Regions from separate parts of the Paenibacillus sp. BGI2013 genome, predicted to be linked through region 1. Evidence: riboswitches for the same ligand, from Rfam matches in the RefSeq annotation. Region 1 holds a riboswitch; each other region holds the start of a gene.

What was found. A riboswitch is a leader RNA that binds a small molecule or an ion and turns the genes downstream of it on or off. The one in region 1 is predicted to bind cyclic di-AMP.
Region 2: linked by a shared signal. The riboswitch ahead of CXK86_RS02150 (C40 family peptidase) and the one ahead of CXK86_RS16395 (hypothetical protein) in region 1 are both predicted to bind cyclic di-AMP.
Region 3: linked by a shared signal. The riboswitch ahead of CXK86_RS29370 (resuscitation-promoting factor) and the one ahead of CXK86_RS16395 (hypothetical protein) in region 1 are both predicted to bind cyclic di-AMP.
Region 4: linked by a shared signal. The riboswitch ahead of CXK86_RS31225 (C40 family peptidase) and the one ahead of CXK86_RS16395 (hypothetical protein) in region 1 are both predicted to bind cyclic di-AMP.

What each region holds. Positions count from the first base shown of each region.
Region 1 covers NZ_PJFA01000006.1:102,406-106,062, forward strand. The annotation lists gene CXK86_RS16390 (HAD family hydrolase) at 1-636, opposite strand, end outside; gene CXK86_RS16395 (hypothetical protein) at 1,018-1,413, opposite strand; cyclic di-AMP (ydaO/yuaA leader) riboswitch at 1,532-1,707, opposite strand; gene CXK86_RS16400 (glutathione peroxidase) at 2,080-2,559, shown strand; tRNA gene CXK86_RS16405 (tRNA-Leu) at 2,707-2,789, opposite strand; gene CXK86_RS16410 (urease accessory protein UreF) at 3,232-3,657, shown strand, end outside.
Region 2 covers NZ_PJFA01000001.1:470,889-474,545, reverse strand. The annotation lists gene pelA (pectate lyase) at 1-806, opposite strand, end outside; cyclic di-AMP (ydaO/yuaA leader) riboswitch at 1,225-1,356, shown strand; gene CXK86_RS02150 (C40 family peptidase) at 1,362-1,826, shown strand; gene CXK86_RS02145 (carboxymuconolactone decarboxylase family protein) at 1,900-2,229, opposite strand; gene CXK86_RS02140 (hypothetical protein) at 2,371-2,589, opposite strand; gene CXK86_RS02135 (hypothetical protein) at 2,709-3,038, opposite strand; gene CXK86_RS02130 (xanthine phosphoribosyltransferase) at 3,136-3,657, opposite strand, start outside.
Region 3 covers NZ_PJFA01000020.1:14,914-18,570, reverse strand. The annotation lists gene rsmA (16S rRNA (adenine(1518)-N(6)/adenine(1519)-N(6))-dimethyltransferase RsmA) at 1-66, opposite strand, end outside; gene rnmV (ribonuclease M5) at 71-616, opposite strand; gene CXK86_RS29370 (resuscitation-promoting factor) at 772-1,956, opposite strand; cyclic di-AMP (ydaO/yuaA leader) riboswitch at 2,230-2,483, opposite strand; gene CXK86_RS29365 (TatD family hydrolase) at 2,725-3,495, opposite strand.
Region 4 covers NZ_PJFA01000026.1:17,890-21,546, forward strand. The annotation lists gene CXK86_RS31215 (c-type cytochrome) at 1-64, opposite strand, end outside; gene CXK86_RS31220 (GNAT family N-acetyltransferase) at 215-709, opposite strand; gene CXK86_RS31225 (C40 family peptidase) at 1,065-1,535, opposite strand; cyclic di-AMP (ydaO/yuaA leader) riboswitch at 1,539-1,676, opposite strand; gene CXK86_RS31230 (hypothetical protein) at 1,922-2,773, opposite strand; gene CXK86_RS31235 (M1 family metallopeptidase) at 2,784-3,657, opposite strand, start outside.

The sequences.
Region 1 (3,657 bases):
AACAGTCCAATCCGCACGTTTGTCATCCGATAGATCTGGCTGGAATCTTCCGTAACCCTGCATAATTCGAATCGTACGCATGCCCAGATTCCGAGCAGGTATAATGTCGTTATCGATCCGATCTCCGATCATGACGGCTTCCTCCGGTTCACAACCTGCCTGCTTCAAGGCCACAGCGTATAACTCAGGGTCTGGCTTGGACACTCCTTCTTCAGCTGAACATGCCAGAACATCAACATACTTCCGCAAGCCGTAACTCTCCAGTCTCTCTTCCGTTCCAGGACTCTGATTGGCAATAATGCCAATGCGATAATGCCGTGACAACTGCTGAAGAACAAAATCTGCTGAAGGAAAAGGACGTTCAAGATCTTTTTGAAACTTCAGCTTGTCCTGAATCTGTTTTTGATGCCCCTCGTCTTCAACAAATGTGCGAATCGCCACTCTCATAGGCCATTGCTCATATTTTCGGTAACAGCTCGCGAACAGTTCGCGTACCGCCTCAATTGTCACCGGATACCCCAAAGCACAAGCTTCACGGACAAACTGTCCGATAATATCATCAACCGGCTCCCATTCATCCACCAGCGTATCTCCAACATCAAAAAACAACCATTTCAATCCACCTACATCCGGCACGCCAATTCCTCCTTGTAAGCCACAGGTGATTCCTGATCCTAATCGAGTTCAAAAAGTCTGGTTTTCAGTACCAAGAAGATGGAATGAAGCTAGAAATGGAGTAGCGGAGCGTAGGGAAAACTACGTGAGCCACGGACATTTCGGCTGAATTTCATATTCGATGCTGATGATGCCGTTAGGCATCCTTCGTAATCAAAAGCGGACTTTTTGAACAACCTATAGAAACCATAAAAAAGAAGACTCACCATCCTGCATGAGTCTCCTCAAACTTCCGTTTATCGATGAATCAATTTCATAATACCTTGAGTGAATTCTGAAATTGATTCTAATACATTCAATTATAACAGGCACCTTACACCTGAGCAATCAGAAGCTATGGCATTAACCATTGAGGAGAAAGCCAACTTCCCCATTGAGCGAATATACAATCCGGTCTGCGCCCATGCCCCGATAGATGCCCTTAGGATGACTCTGCTCCGTAATGACGCACAGGGATTTCGATGTCCATGAACGGCAGATCTGTAAATAACGACAGGTCAGATTCAGACTGTTCTCGAAAATAAACACGTTGCCTACGCTGCCCTGCGGCAAAAACCATTTTTGAGCTGCAGCCGTATTCATGCGAATGACATGTTCTACTCCGATTCTACGGAGTCTTCGCTCTTCCCCTGCACTGTTGGTTAGAACGGCAAACGGCATTTTTTTGTACATCAGCAATTTGATAAATTTGCGTCCTGCTTCATTTGGAGCAGTCACTAAGACCATCTCAGTATCCATCATTCGTTCCTCCCTTGGCGTGAAAAGACAACAAAAAAGAAGCGTGGGGGACCAAGGCCTCCCGAACGCTTCTTAAATAACCCATGGCGAAAACACCATGAACCAGCGTACGGCTTGTTGCCTCTCCCTTTAACGCTTACGAGGTTAGCTGACGGATTCGGGCGCGAGAGTCGCCCTATTTCCGGCTGTCACCGGAAAATTCACCCCATGAATGCCCACTGTCCTGGACAGCGCATTCCGTTGGTTCCCCCGTTTTCCACTCATCAATGAATGGAAACTCAGCGATTAAAACATCGTTCGTATATCTTAAGGATAAGATCGAGCGATATTATCGTTTGTTTCGTTTTTCAAGTACATTTTAGTTTAAATTGAAATTACGTTATGAATCATACACCCATGCCATGTCGGTGTAAAGTCCGCCCAGATCACCAAATCGGCAGATTTTTGCCAATTCCTATCCATAATAACGCTTACAACAAAGTTATACTCTATCTATCTCTTCAAGGCTATCTAATTCTCACTCTGGCGTAAATCACTTCGCAATTCATTCACGTATTCTGCACAACTTGCCTGTTTTGATTCTTTTAACACCATATTAGTTTTGCAATATTTAATTGCAACCAATATAATAGAAGATATAAGAGTAAATAAATGGAGGCGATTTAGATGACAGTCTACGATTACAAAGTGAATACCCTTCGCGGTCAAGAAGTTGAAATGTCCGACTACCGTGACAAAGTGCTCCTGATTGTGAATACGGCAAGCTCATGCGGCCTTACCCCTCAATTCAAAGGTCTGCAAGAATTGCAAGACAAATTTCAAGATGCTCCATTTGAAGTGCTTGGTTTCCCAAGCAACCAGTTTGCACAGGAAAAAGGATCTTCCGACGATATTGCCGAGTTCTGTCAGATGAATTATGGCGTGAGCTTCCCCATGTTTGAGAAAATTGATGTGAACGGCTCAAGCGCTCACCCTCTTTTCCAACACCTGAGCACAGAAGCTCCTGGCCTGCTCGGCTCCAAAGCAATCAAATGGAATTTCACCAAATTCCTCGTGGATCAGAACGGACAGGTCATTAAACGTTATGCTCCCAAAACAACACCGGACAAGATTGAAGAAGATATCAAGAATTTGCTGCAAAAATAATACACAGGCCACCCGTAGCCGGAAGGTAGAGCAACATTCCTCCGGTAATGGATGGCCTTTTTTCAACCCAGATGTCATACTGTTCGAAAAAGACAAAAAAAAGAAGCTTCCCATTAATGGAAAGCTTCTTTTTAATCGTTCATATGATGCGGTCGAGAGGACTCGAACCTCCACGGGCATACGCCCACTACCCCCTCAAGATAGCGTGTCTGCCATTCCACCACGACCGCATGTCGTAAATAATCGGCAACAGAATTGATTATACCGGGTTCAGAACTAAAAGTAAAGTATTATTTAATACTTCTTTTTCAGCTAGGCATTTTCATCAAAAATCGCATAATCTCGTCATCTTTACCCATGAACTGCATATCATTAGATTTGATCCCCTCTTTTCCGGCTTGAGCCGATCTTGTTGATTCATTTATATATAGTCCTTCCTTATATAGTCCTCCCTGCACTTCGCCACATAAATAACACGATAAGTTATATAAAATAACACAAATATTAAATTCCAGATTTAATACATTAAATTTAACGGATACTATTGACAAAAAGCGGACATTTATGGGATGATAACTATCATATAATTCGGATTCTCAAACATAAAGCAAACAAAAAGGAATATAAATGTTACTTTAAGTGACATTTAACGAACACAGGAGGCGAATGATTGTGAACCGTGGGAATAAGCTGCTCGATTATGTCAAACTGCTTGATTCCTCTATTCAGGTTGGAGGGTTCACCCATTCCTTCGGCATGGATATCCATATCAGGGAGGGTACCATTCGTAATGCTGAAGATCTCGAATCATTCATGCGTTGTCAGTTGCATCCGAGCATCGTTCGTCTTGAAGGTATGGCCATCAAAGGGATCTATACCGCAGCAGATCACAAGGATACATGGCGGATAGCTCTGATCGACAAGCTCGTCCATGTTCAGCGAACCCCTGGAGATCTAAGAGAACAAGCTGCCGCCATGGGTAAACGATTGATCAGACTCGCACGCGCTCTGCACCCCTGGATTGAATTCAGCCAGCTCGAACAGATCTTTGCCAAATACGATTCGGTTGGCTGCCTCTCCACTGTTCACGCCTGGATT
Region 2 (3,657 bases), on a different contig from region 1:
GAATCAGCGATAATTTTACTATCTCCATTAGCTCTTTCATACTTGTAACCCGTAATTTTCACTTTGTTAAACCAAGCCTCCGCTCCTTTAATGGATGCGGTAATTTTAGCGTTAGCAGGTCTGGTTTTCAGAAATTTAACAATCGTTACACTCTCTCCAGCTGTCAGTGATGGCACTTCGTAGATTCTTGCGCTCGCTGGTTTAAGAGAGCTGGAATCATGTTGTTGTCCCCATGCTGTCAGCTTACCACCTGAAACGACCTGTGTATTCAGAATCGCCTCCACACCTTTGGCAACTGAATTTTTACTGCGGTTAGCAAGTGTGCTGTCGATAAATGAGAAATCACCTTTGCGTGCTGCTACTTCATCCAGCATGATCATTACATTAATCATGGCATCATCATTGTAAGTGATGTGCTTGTGGTATCCGGAGCTTTGGTAAACTTGTGGCCACCCGCCGTTTGAATACTGCATGTTGATCAAAAAGTTAATTCCTTTGATTGCAGCTGTGGAGTAACGCGGATCATTCGTCTTTTTAAATTCCTTCGCCAATCTTCTAATTTCTGAGTATGTAGCCTTGTTGTCTATCGTGGACTTTGCCCACTCTCCACTTGTCTGTTTATAATCTTTTCTCCAACCTCCATCCGGCAGCTGGTTCTTCAAAATATCAGAAATACTCGCTGTAGTACCCGACGCATCTGCAGCAGATACCGTCCCTACAGGGAGAACTGCCATTCCAACTACTGAGAACACCATCGTACATGCCAGGACAAAAGTAATTATTTTCTTCGCTTTCAAATGTAACACTCTCCTATGTTCGTTTTTATAAATCTTCCACTTCTACTTTACGTATGATATACGCCCCAAACCTCCTTTATTTGTATTTATCGCATAATAAAATCAATTTTAATCCAATATGTGGATTGGATAATCAGATAATATGCAAAAAATCGATTTTTGTCAATATATGCAACTTAATGAATATAATCTCTCTAATTCTACATAACGGGATAGTTCTTTTAACTCATGACAAACCTATTTATTTATCCAAATTCGTCTTAAGCGAACCAATAATGACGTTTTTGTCATGAATGATATCCAAACTTGATCCCTTCTTTCATATAAAAACCTTAATTCCGCTAACATTGAGGTATTACGAAGGGTTTTAAATGGGTTTGACAATTACGCATTTATGCAATATAGTTTCAAATAGTTACAAAAACTTAATTATTCATTGCCGAGTTTCATGTTTGAAAACGGGGGAACCAATTTGGGTGAATTATTCTTATACATAGGAAATATAGGGAACCTTCTACCGAACCCTTAGCTAACTCCGTAGGCATCGAAGGGAGAACATTGATTTTGAAAAAACTGATTATCTCCATTTTTGGAGCAGCTGTATTATTTACATCCGGGGCAACAAGCACAGAGGCAAGCAGTATCAACTCCGTAGTGAACAACATGACAGGTATTCCTTACAAATGGGGTGGCACAACTGTAGCCGGCTTCGACTGTTCTGGTTTTATGAGATATCTTTTCAACAAATACAGCATTGAATTGCCACGTACTTCGCAGCAGCAAGCCAAAGCAGGTACTCCCGTATCCAAGAGCAATGTTCGGACAGGTGATCTGGTGTTCTTTAATACAACAGGCAAAGGCATTTCACATACAGGTGTATATATCGGCGGCGGACAATTCGCTCATGCCTCCAGCAGTAAAGGTGTAAGCATCACGAAGTTATCGAATCCATACTTCAATGATCGTTATGTAACAGCACGTCGGGTAACTGGACAGTTTATGTATGATAAAATGTTAGGTAAAATGTGATTCACATACAAAAAGGCATCGGTTATTAACCGGATGCCTTTTTTGCACTTAAAAATGAATGTTGCATTGCTTACTAATGCAGCGCCTTCTGCACTCGCATCGCACCCTGAGACAGGGCATGTCCTCCTCCAACAGCTCCGGCCACCGCAACGGTCTCCATAATCTCCTGATCTGTTGCTCCCTTGGCCCGGGCTTCTTCTACATGGTAGAAAGTACATACCTCATTGTTGGCGAATAATCCAATGCCAAGCGCAATTAGCTGTTTTGTCTTCGCATCAATCACGCCAGGTTGGAAACATTCTCCGGTAAACTCATGATACGACTTCACCACACCTGGCAGTACATCGCTTAATGCTCCAATCTGATCCTTGTAGGCATGAACTTTATCATTCATCAATGTCATGGCTTGTAGCACACCCTCTCGGCTATAGTTACAGATCTTCCTCACTGTACCTATCTTCTCTCCCGAGTGAGTCATTTATGCCAAGAAATCATGGTAATTCCAAACATTTAACGCGCATGGCTCTGCCATAATTATAAGCTGTTACTCACTAAGTGGACTCTGGCGCGGCTCGCTGAACAGCTGATAGCTGTAACCTCGGTCCAGCTTAACGACACGTCGATTCTGACGACGGATAAGTACCTGCTCGCCATCCCAGGCAACCACAATCCCTTTCACGTCGTTCGATTCCAGCTCGTCCCGTACGACTCTAACTTTCTCACCTGACAGACGCAGGGCGTCCAATTCTGTATCACTAATCATCTTCATGGCTCCTATATTTCAAATTTATTTACAAAAAGAGACCTAAATGAAAAGTCATTTAGGTCTCACGTGACTGTATTGGACTGTCATGTCATTCGAAATTATGTCCCGACTGAAAGTTACCGCTGCGCGTGCTCTTTGCTGTCGTTCTTCTCGAACCAAAAATCAAGCACTTTGGCGGACATCACACGTTCTTCAAGGTACTCCACTTGATGCGGTGTAAATTGTTCTTTCCAAGAGAAGGACAACTCTTCGCACAAGCCTACAATCGTCAGTAATTCTGACCAGGCAACATAGCGTTTGTACCAGAAAAATTGAGGATGTTCAATCATATAGGGATAAAGGTCATCGAATTCCGTATGTTTACAATCCAGGGCACGTTCAAAATGAACTTTCGATTCCGCCAGCTTATCATTAAAAAATTGTTCTGTTGCCGGTTGGTTCCCCATGGTGTTGCCTCCTCTCCCTAACATAACCCCATTATAAATGAAATCGGCGGTCATGCAAAGGCATAGTTCAAAAAATAGGCCCTATTCCTTTAAAATGTCACATTTCGTTATCGTCAAATTGTACCGTACCATCGTTCAGGGAACGAATGCGTACCAAGGCTTCCACCGGAATACCCTGTTCACGAATCGTGCGTGCCCCTGCCTGGAAACTTTTCTCGACCACAACGCCGAATCCGACGAGTTCCGCGCCAGAACGCTCGATAATTTTGATGACGCCACGAGCGGCATCTCCATTGGCAATGATATCATCAATGAACAAAATGCGGTCATTCTCATGAATGAACTCGCGGGATACCATAATGTCAGTTACAATTCCTTTGGTAAAGGACGGTACACGTTCACAGTAAGCATCAGGATCAGCCAGAAGTGTTTTTTTGCGACGGGCGAATACAAGTGGCACCCCCAGTTCATAGGCTGCGGCAAACGCAACCGGAATCCCTGAGGATTCTACCGTGATTACCCGAGTTACTCCACTTTCACGAAAACGGGCAGCGAACTCACGTCCCATCTCCATCGTTAATGCAGGATCAATCTGGTGGTTCAACAGACCATCCAGCTT
Region 3 (3,657 bases), on a different contig from region 1:
TCTTTGAATAATCTCTTTCGTACGCTTGGGCGTTGCAATTTCAATCGTCTCTTCCATGTTCTTCATATGCTCACAATCCTTCACGTTCAATTTGCGCTAATGCTGTAGAGAATTCTTCCCGTGTAATCTGAAATACACTGAGACGTTTGTGGAACTGCTTACCGTTACAATAACCGATGCCCAGCAGATTGCCCATCTCCATACGACGTGCAGCAGCCTGCGGATGCACAATAAGTCCTGCCGCGATCAGGTCCTCCCAATCGATCAGGCTCGGAGCACCTTCGTATGAAGTATGTACGCGCGCCAGAGCATGACGGATCGCCTCTGGTGAGGCATTCTCCACCCCAATGTCCCCTTTGCGCGTTGCATCGGCTTCCGGAATGAAGGCATGTTTGCAGCCAGGCACCTTGTTCGCAATGATTTTACGAATGCGTTCGCCAGCATGATCCGGATCTGTCAGTACAATGACTCCCCGTCTCTCCTGAGCAAGCGCAATCCGCTTCAGAATGCGTTGGTTGATGGCTGATCCACCTGTTTCTATGGTATCGGCTTCCACGGCCCGACGGATAGCTACCGTATCGTCACGGCCTTCCACCACAATGACTTCTTTTATCATGTTCCATTTCTTCCTTTCTAACGCAAAAAGAAGAGGAATATCCTCTTCTCTGCCAAACGGCGGGGGAGACTGAATTCAGACTCCTCCGCCGCATATTCCGCATGAATCATTCATGCAACTATTTTATAGCATTCCCATTTCAAAGTAAAACGATTTTAGTTCGCTTCCGGCTTCACCGGACCGATCACGTAGACCGTCTTGCCTTTCTTACGTCCAAAATTCAGGGCATGCTTCACACTGTCATAATACACATCAATTTTGTTGCCTTTAATGGCACCGCCTGTATCTTCCGCACGACGGAATCCCAGACCTTCGATATATACCCACCAGCCAATTGGAATGACTTTGGGATCAACCGCAATGGTGCGCCCTTCCGTTACACGAGTACCGGAAGCTGTTTTAGTTCCAATGCCAGGCTCTTCGGAAGAGTAGGCAGTCATGGATACATTTTTAAGTACTTTGGAGTATTTAAAAGAAGTCCCGGATACGGTAATCACTTTGCTGCCCGAGGCAGATGTTTTCTTCGAGTTCGTTGTTGTAGCCTTTTTGGTTGTTGACGTTTGAGCCGATACGGTCTGAATCTCAGGTTCTTTCACGACCGGTTTTGCTTTGGTGCCGACAGCGATCACTTTATCTACACGATTATTCGCGACAGATTTGCCGACCATTTTTTTGGAGACCAATTCTCCATCCTGAAATACCTTTTCGATATGCTGTACAATTGTGCCTTCTTTGCCGTTCACAACGACTCGGTTATCCCCTTTGTACAAGCTAGGGTCAGCCGTTTTAATGACTTTGTAAGCGATCGGTTGCTCTACTTCCACTGTACGCTTTGTTACGCGCACTACACGGATCTTCATCTCCGCTTTGATCGCAGTTCCAAGCGCCGGATACACTTTATCATTACTTTCAACTTGAATACCTGATTTTTGAATTGCATCTTCTACCGATGAATCGGTTGTATACAGAGTCTTGGTGTCTCCGTCTGCCGTAATGTTAACTGGAACGGCCCGCTCAATAACGATTCGGTCTCCATCTGTAATCGCCCCATTCATGGACATGGATACCTTATCGTGAGGGCTGACTGTGATCGACTGCTCCTCCAGCATTTCCTGAAGCATTCCTGTACGAGTCTCTACCACCTGAGCTTTGCCATCAATAACCAGTGAAATTTGTTTCCCGGCCTGACCGTAAACGACTAACAAGATCATGATTGTAAGCGCAATTGAGAAAATCGCGATCAATGCCATTTGACGCATGTTCTCATGCTTCCACCGCAACGCGAAAGACTTACTGGATGATCGTGACTCATGGGTCTCTTCTGGTTGGAATGTGCCCACTTCTCCGTCCTCCTTCATAGCCTCGCCGTCTAAAGTAATGCATGATGTCTTTGACGTGACTATACCAAATTTTCTACAGAACACAGATTGGACCAACATAATCCGGTTCTGCACCATGAATCAATCTTCGCAACATGATGTCATCCTCCTGAATACCTACCGTATGATGACAATATTTCTTTTATTCAAAAACAAAAAAGCCAAAGAAAGAGTGTAAGAGGAACTCTTTCGTGGCTTCCGAATGATTCTGAATATCGGAAATTCATGCACGAGGTTGCCTCTCTTTTTCCGCTTGCGAGGTTAGCTGTCGGGTTCGGGCGAAAGAGAGCCGCCCTATCTTGGGTCACCCGCTCATGGCGGACGCCCTTGAATTCACCCCGAGACCCAAAGAAGAAATCAAATACGGCTTCGCAGTTCCCTTCGCTGCTTTTGGGTCAGCGAACGTTGCGCATCGGCCAAATACACCGATGTTTAAGCCCTATTGGTTCCCCCGCTCTCCGATAACGGAGACTCAGCGAGACTGATTCATGAAAGTAATGTTGTTTCATCGGAAAGTGTCCCTTTGTTCATCCCCCGAACATCTGTCCAATTTTCCGCACAACAATTCACTGAAAAGATGATATCCTGTTTTGATGCATGTTGTAAAGCGTTGATCAAGTACGTTTTTCTGAATATTTGGTTAAAATATTGTAATATTCTTGATTTATTTGGATCAAAGGGCAAATTACCTCCGCTTACCTGCCTTTTTCACCTCATTTGCTCGTTTTTTTACCGAATCCCAAATCGTTCCATGGCATTTTTGGTTGTTATTGCAGCAATTTCCTCCACCGAAATGCCTTTAATTTCCGCAGCTGCCTCTGCAACCAGACGTACATGCGCTGTCTCATTTCGCTTCCCACGATAAGGGTGAGGTGTCAAATATGGAGCATCTGTTTCAATGAAAAACCGGTCCATAGGAACCTTCTCCAGCACCTCTTTGGGCTGCTTTGCATTTTTGAATGTGATCGGTCCTCCGAAGGAGAGATGGAAGCCCATATCGAGACAACTTTTTGCTGTTTCCCAACTGCCCGAGAACGAGTGCATCACACCACCAACTTCGCCCGCCTTCTCTTCACGCAAAATTCTTATGATATCCTCATGTGCATCCCGATTATGGATGACAATTGGCATGTTCACTTCACGCGCCAAAGCAATTTGTTGTCGTAATACGCGATGCTGTATCTCTTTTGGTGAAGTATCCCAGTGATAATCCAATCCAATCTCACCGATCGCAACCACTTTTTCATGCTTGCATAAAGATGCAATCCACTCCAAATCGCCCTCCTGCATTGTGATCGCATCTACGGGATGCCACCCAACAGCTGCATATATAAAGTCATACGTTTCGGCGAGTTTCATTGTGGTTGGAATCGTCTCCCGGTTAAAGCCAATGTTGATCATGCGACCAACTCCTGCATCCACAGCACGCTGAATCATGTCCTCGCGGTCCTCGTCGAATTGTGGTGCATCCAGATGTGTATGTGTGTCGAACAGCATCATGTCTGTATCTCCCTTCATGTCGAAATAACGACTATCTTCTTTTTCAAAATCCAATTTGTAAAATTCAATAATTCAATGACTCATACATAAAACATTTTGGGTATCTGTGTATTACATCATTACGTTTGTTTCTTCACAACTACAATATATAGAAGATATACG
Region 4 (3,657 bases), on a different contig from region 1:
ACATTAAAACAATAGCTAAAGCGCATGCTGCAAAAAATACTCCGCTCATGATCCATTTGTGCATCCCTTATGTCCCCTCCAGAATGAAAGATCATCTAACCTGAAACTATCCATATCATTATAACGGAACCTGTACTGACATCATAGCATTTTGTGGGAATTTTTTGAACTAATCACATAACAAGGGGCAAATTTGGTTGTTTTGCAATGGATTCTAACCGCGAGGCCCTTCATAAACCATACAGTGAAAGGGCTTCAAGCCGGTTGGGGTCTGCCGTTCGTATGTATCATGGGTGACAAATCCACTCTTCAGATAGACTTGAATGGCACGAGCATTCCAAGTGAGTACTTCCAGATCAATCTCATTCGTGGGATTTCGGCGAATGGCTTCCTGTACAATGGCAGTGACAAAAGCTGTCCCTTGACCCTGACCACACAGCTCTGGATGCATGCCAAGGCCAATCCGGGTTACCCCTTGAAGTGGGAAGTATTGAGCAAACCCACATATACGATCGTTCTGATCCAGGACGCTCGCATATTGCTCCTGCCGCAGCTGTGCATCTCCGAATTCCACTTCCAGAGCTTTCATCTGCTCCCAGGGGAGCCAGCTGTAGATATTGTAAGGCGGATCATACTGCCAACTGCAGATAAGCTCCGCATGTTCTTCTCGCATGGGTACAACGTGAAACGTCACAGGGGTTTCCTTCATACACCTGCATGCTCCTTTCCTTGAAACAGAACTCTTTGTCCACTCTACAAAAGTGATGTTCATTTAGCAAGTCTTCCTTCCCAAGAAAAAAAATGAAACAAAAGTTCCGGTAATTTCGTTTATATTATAACGGGATGGGTAAAAACATCATAAGGGCACGGACGAACGAACGCAAAATGAACCTGTTGATGTCGCAGGATATGCCCCGAGTATAACTTGCAACATGAATAAGGATTGAAGCACAAAAAAACCGCCGGATACATTCCTGCGGAGAATGTACCGGGCGGTTCTGTTATGCTTCTTGCTTCGTTCCAGTATGTTTAATGGTTACAGCATCATGTTGCTCAGCTTGTCCCTAGTCAAGGGCCAGTGATTCATATGCGTCCGTGCTCATAATCCGTTTTGCGCCAACATAACGATTGGCCCAATAGTTTTCACTCAATGCACTGATCGTAACGCCTTTGGAAGAAGAGGAGTGTGCGAACTTTCCATCCCCTACAAAAATTCCTACATGGGATACGCCTTTACCTGTTGTATTAAAGAACACCAGATCGCCAGCTCTCATTTCCATGCGGGATACGGAATCGCCCATGTCGAATTGGGAACTGGATTGGCGTGCCAAATCAATACCCAACTTGTCGAATACATACCGTGTAAATCCGGAGCAGTCAAAGCCGTTGAGCGTTGTTCCTCCACTTTGATATGTAGTTCCCATTGCTGAATCAATTACTTTGTCCATCTTTGAATCTGCGAATGCGCTACCTGCACCAAGCGATAAAGCGAATGTGATGCTAAGTACAGCTGCGGTTAATTTCTTCTTGAACAAGAGATATTCCCCTTCCAACGCCTGCGAGGTTAGCTTAAGGATTCGGTTGAAGGTCCCCTATGATCCCTCTGTAGCAAGATCAATTCACCCATAACTGGTTCCCCCGCTTCCCAGGTGCCAGGAATTTGGCTATGCTAGTTATGCACCTGCGAAATCAAGAAATGACGATTTAATTTTAAGTAGTTACAAATATGAATGTAAATATTACAAAGTTGTTACTAAAAACTCACTGCGATTATTGTAACAGAGGAGTACGGCTTTGGCAACGTTTAGCAACAAATTTAGCAAAAAAAACCTCGACCTTTGACGGGGAAAGGTTGAGGTTTGCCTATTTATAAGTACATATTAGGCCATGAGTTTAACATGTGATGGTAACAATTTTTAAACTATCTGCTCTCACCTTTGGATATTTTGGACTGCCATAATCGGAAATGGCTGCATATTTTCCACAGACTCAATAGACACCTGGCAAGTGGATACGTCTGTTGTAGTATAAGTCCGGTAAGTCCCGTTAATAACCATGAGGCTGTAGTGAATGCCCCAAAGACGAGTAGGTGTACTCCGCCCAGCAGGAGTGCAATGCCGATTACGGCGATGAGATGACGCAGTGCAATCCAGAGGGCTTTGAGGGTACCGTGAGCCCCGCCTTCTCCTTCTGGTGCCGAAACACCGAACTGCATGTAGAGTATGACATGGTGGATGATCCAACCATATACAATCCAGGAAGCAACATAAGGTATACCAGGCAAAAGTAATTGAAGGGAATGAAATCCGTCCATGAGAATTGAGTAAAGCTTCGGTATGAGCCAGTAGGCGGGCAGAAGTATCAATAATGTACGTATGGTGTGGAGCAGTAGCATCGGTTTCCACAGATTTTTGATTCCGCGGACAAAGGGGATACGCTCTTCTGTAGAATTAAAGTGCTGAAGTGAGTAGAGCAGTCCTGCCTGAATGAGGGGGCTGATCAACATGCGAACCAGCAGCATGCCCCCGAGAATCCATAGATAACGATGAACCTCCGGATGGGTAGACAGGTTAAGTTGACTTTCCATTTTGAACAAAAGTGTACTCAGCTCACCGGCATCAGCATCTGGATAGCGAAGGAGCAGTGGGATGACGGCCGATTGTACCATTCGATAGAAGAAATATCCCCAAATGAGTTGATAGAGAAATAAGAGTGCGGCAATGAACATATGCTGACGGACGAGAAACCAGCCTTCACGTATTTTCGCTTTCACCGTTTCCACCTCACCATGACAGACCTCCGAATATGGCTTCTATTAGTTTGGTTACACTCATGCTCCAGCGGGACTTCGTCTGCTCATCCAGTCCGGATTTCAGGAAATTGTTCATATGGCGGTTCTCCAGCACGATCGAGTACAGGGGATCGGTCATGGCCCAGAATACGGGGGATGTGTGAGTTAATTTATACGTGATGCGATCTTCTTTGCCATTCCATTGCTTGGTGAGGATATGCCCGTCTTCAAAAGCAATGCGAACAGGAACGGCGCTGTAATCACTACCTTTTTTTGCGATCGTCACGGATGACTCGTACAATGTTTGACCGTCTTTCTGTACGGGCGTAACACGAATCTTCTCTACAGCAAAGTCAGCCATCCCGTTACTATAGACGTATTGATCAAAATAATCAGACCAGGAAGTGCGGGTCACTTGTTCCACAATTTTCTGAAAATCAGCCGAAGTGGGATGTTTGAAGCGGTACTTCTTCACATAGGTAGAGAGGATGCGTTCCATCTTTTTGGCACCGACTTGATGTTCGATACCAAGCAATACAAGTTTGCCACGTGTATAGACATTGGCTGCATACTCATTCTGTGAATCAAACTTCCAGGATTCTTGTGTTAAGGATGAAGGAGACGTAATCAGTCCCGATTGTACTGGCAGATTCGGAATCAATCCGTATTCCTGCTCCATCAGTTTGTCTTCTGCATAAGAGGTGAATCCCTCATCCAGCCAGGCTTCCTCGAATTCGTTGCTGGCAACCATGCCGTAGAAGTACTGGTGTCCGATCTCATGGACTACGGTACGTTCCAGGTCATAACCCGGAGTAGTATCATCGGCTCCAAAGGCCGTAACTAGCGTAGGGTATTCCATACCTCCA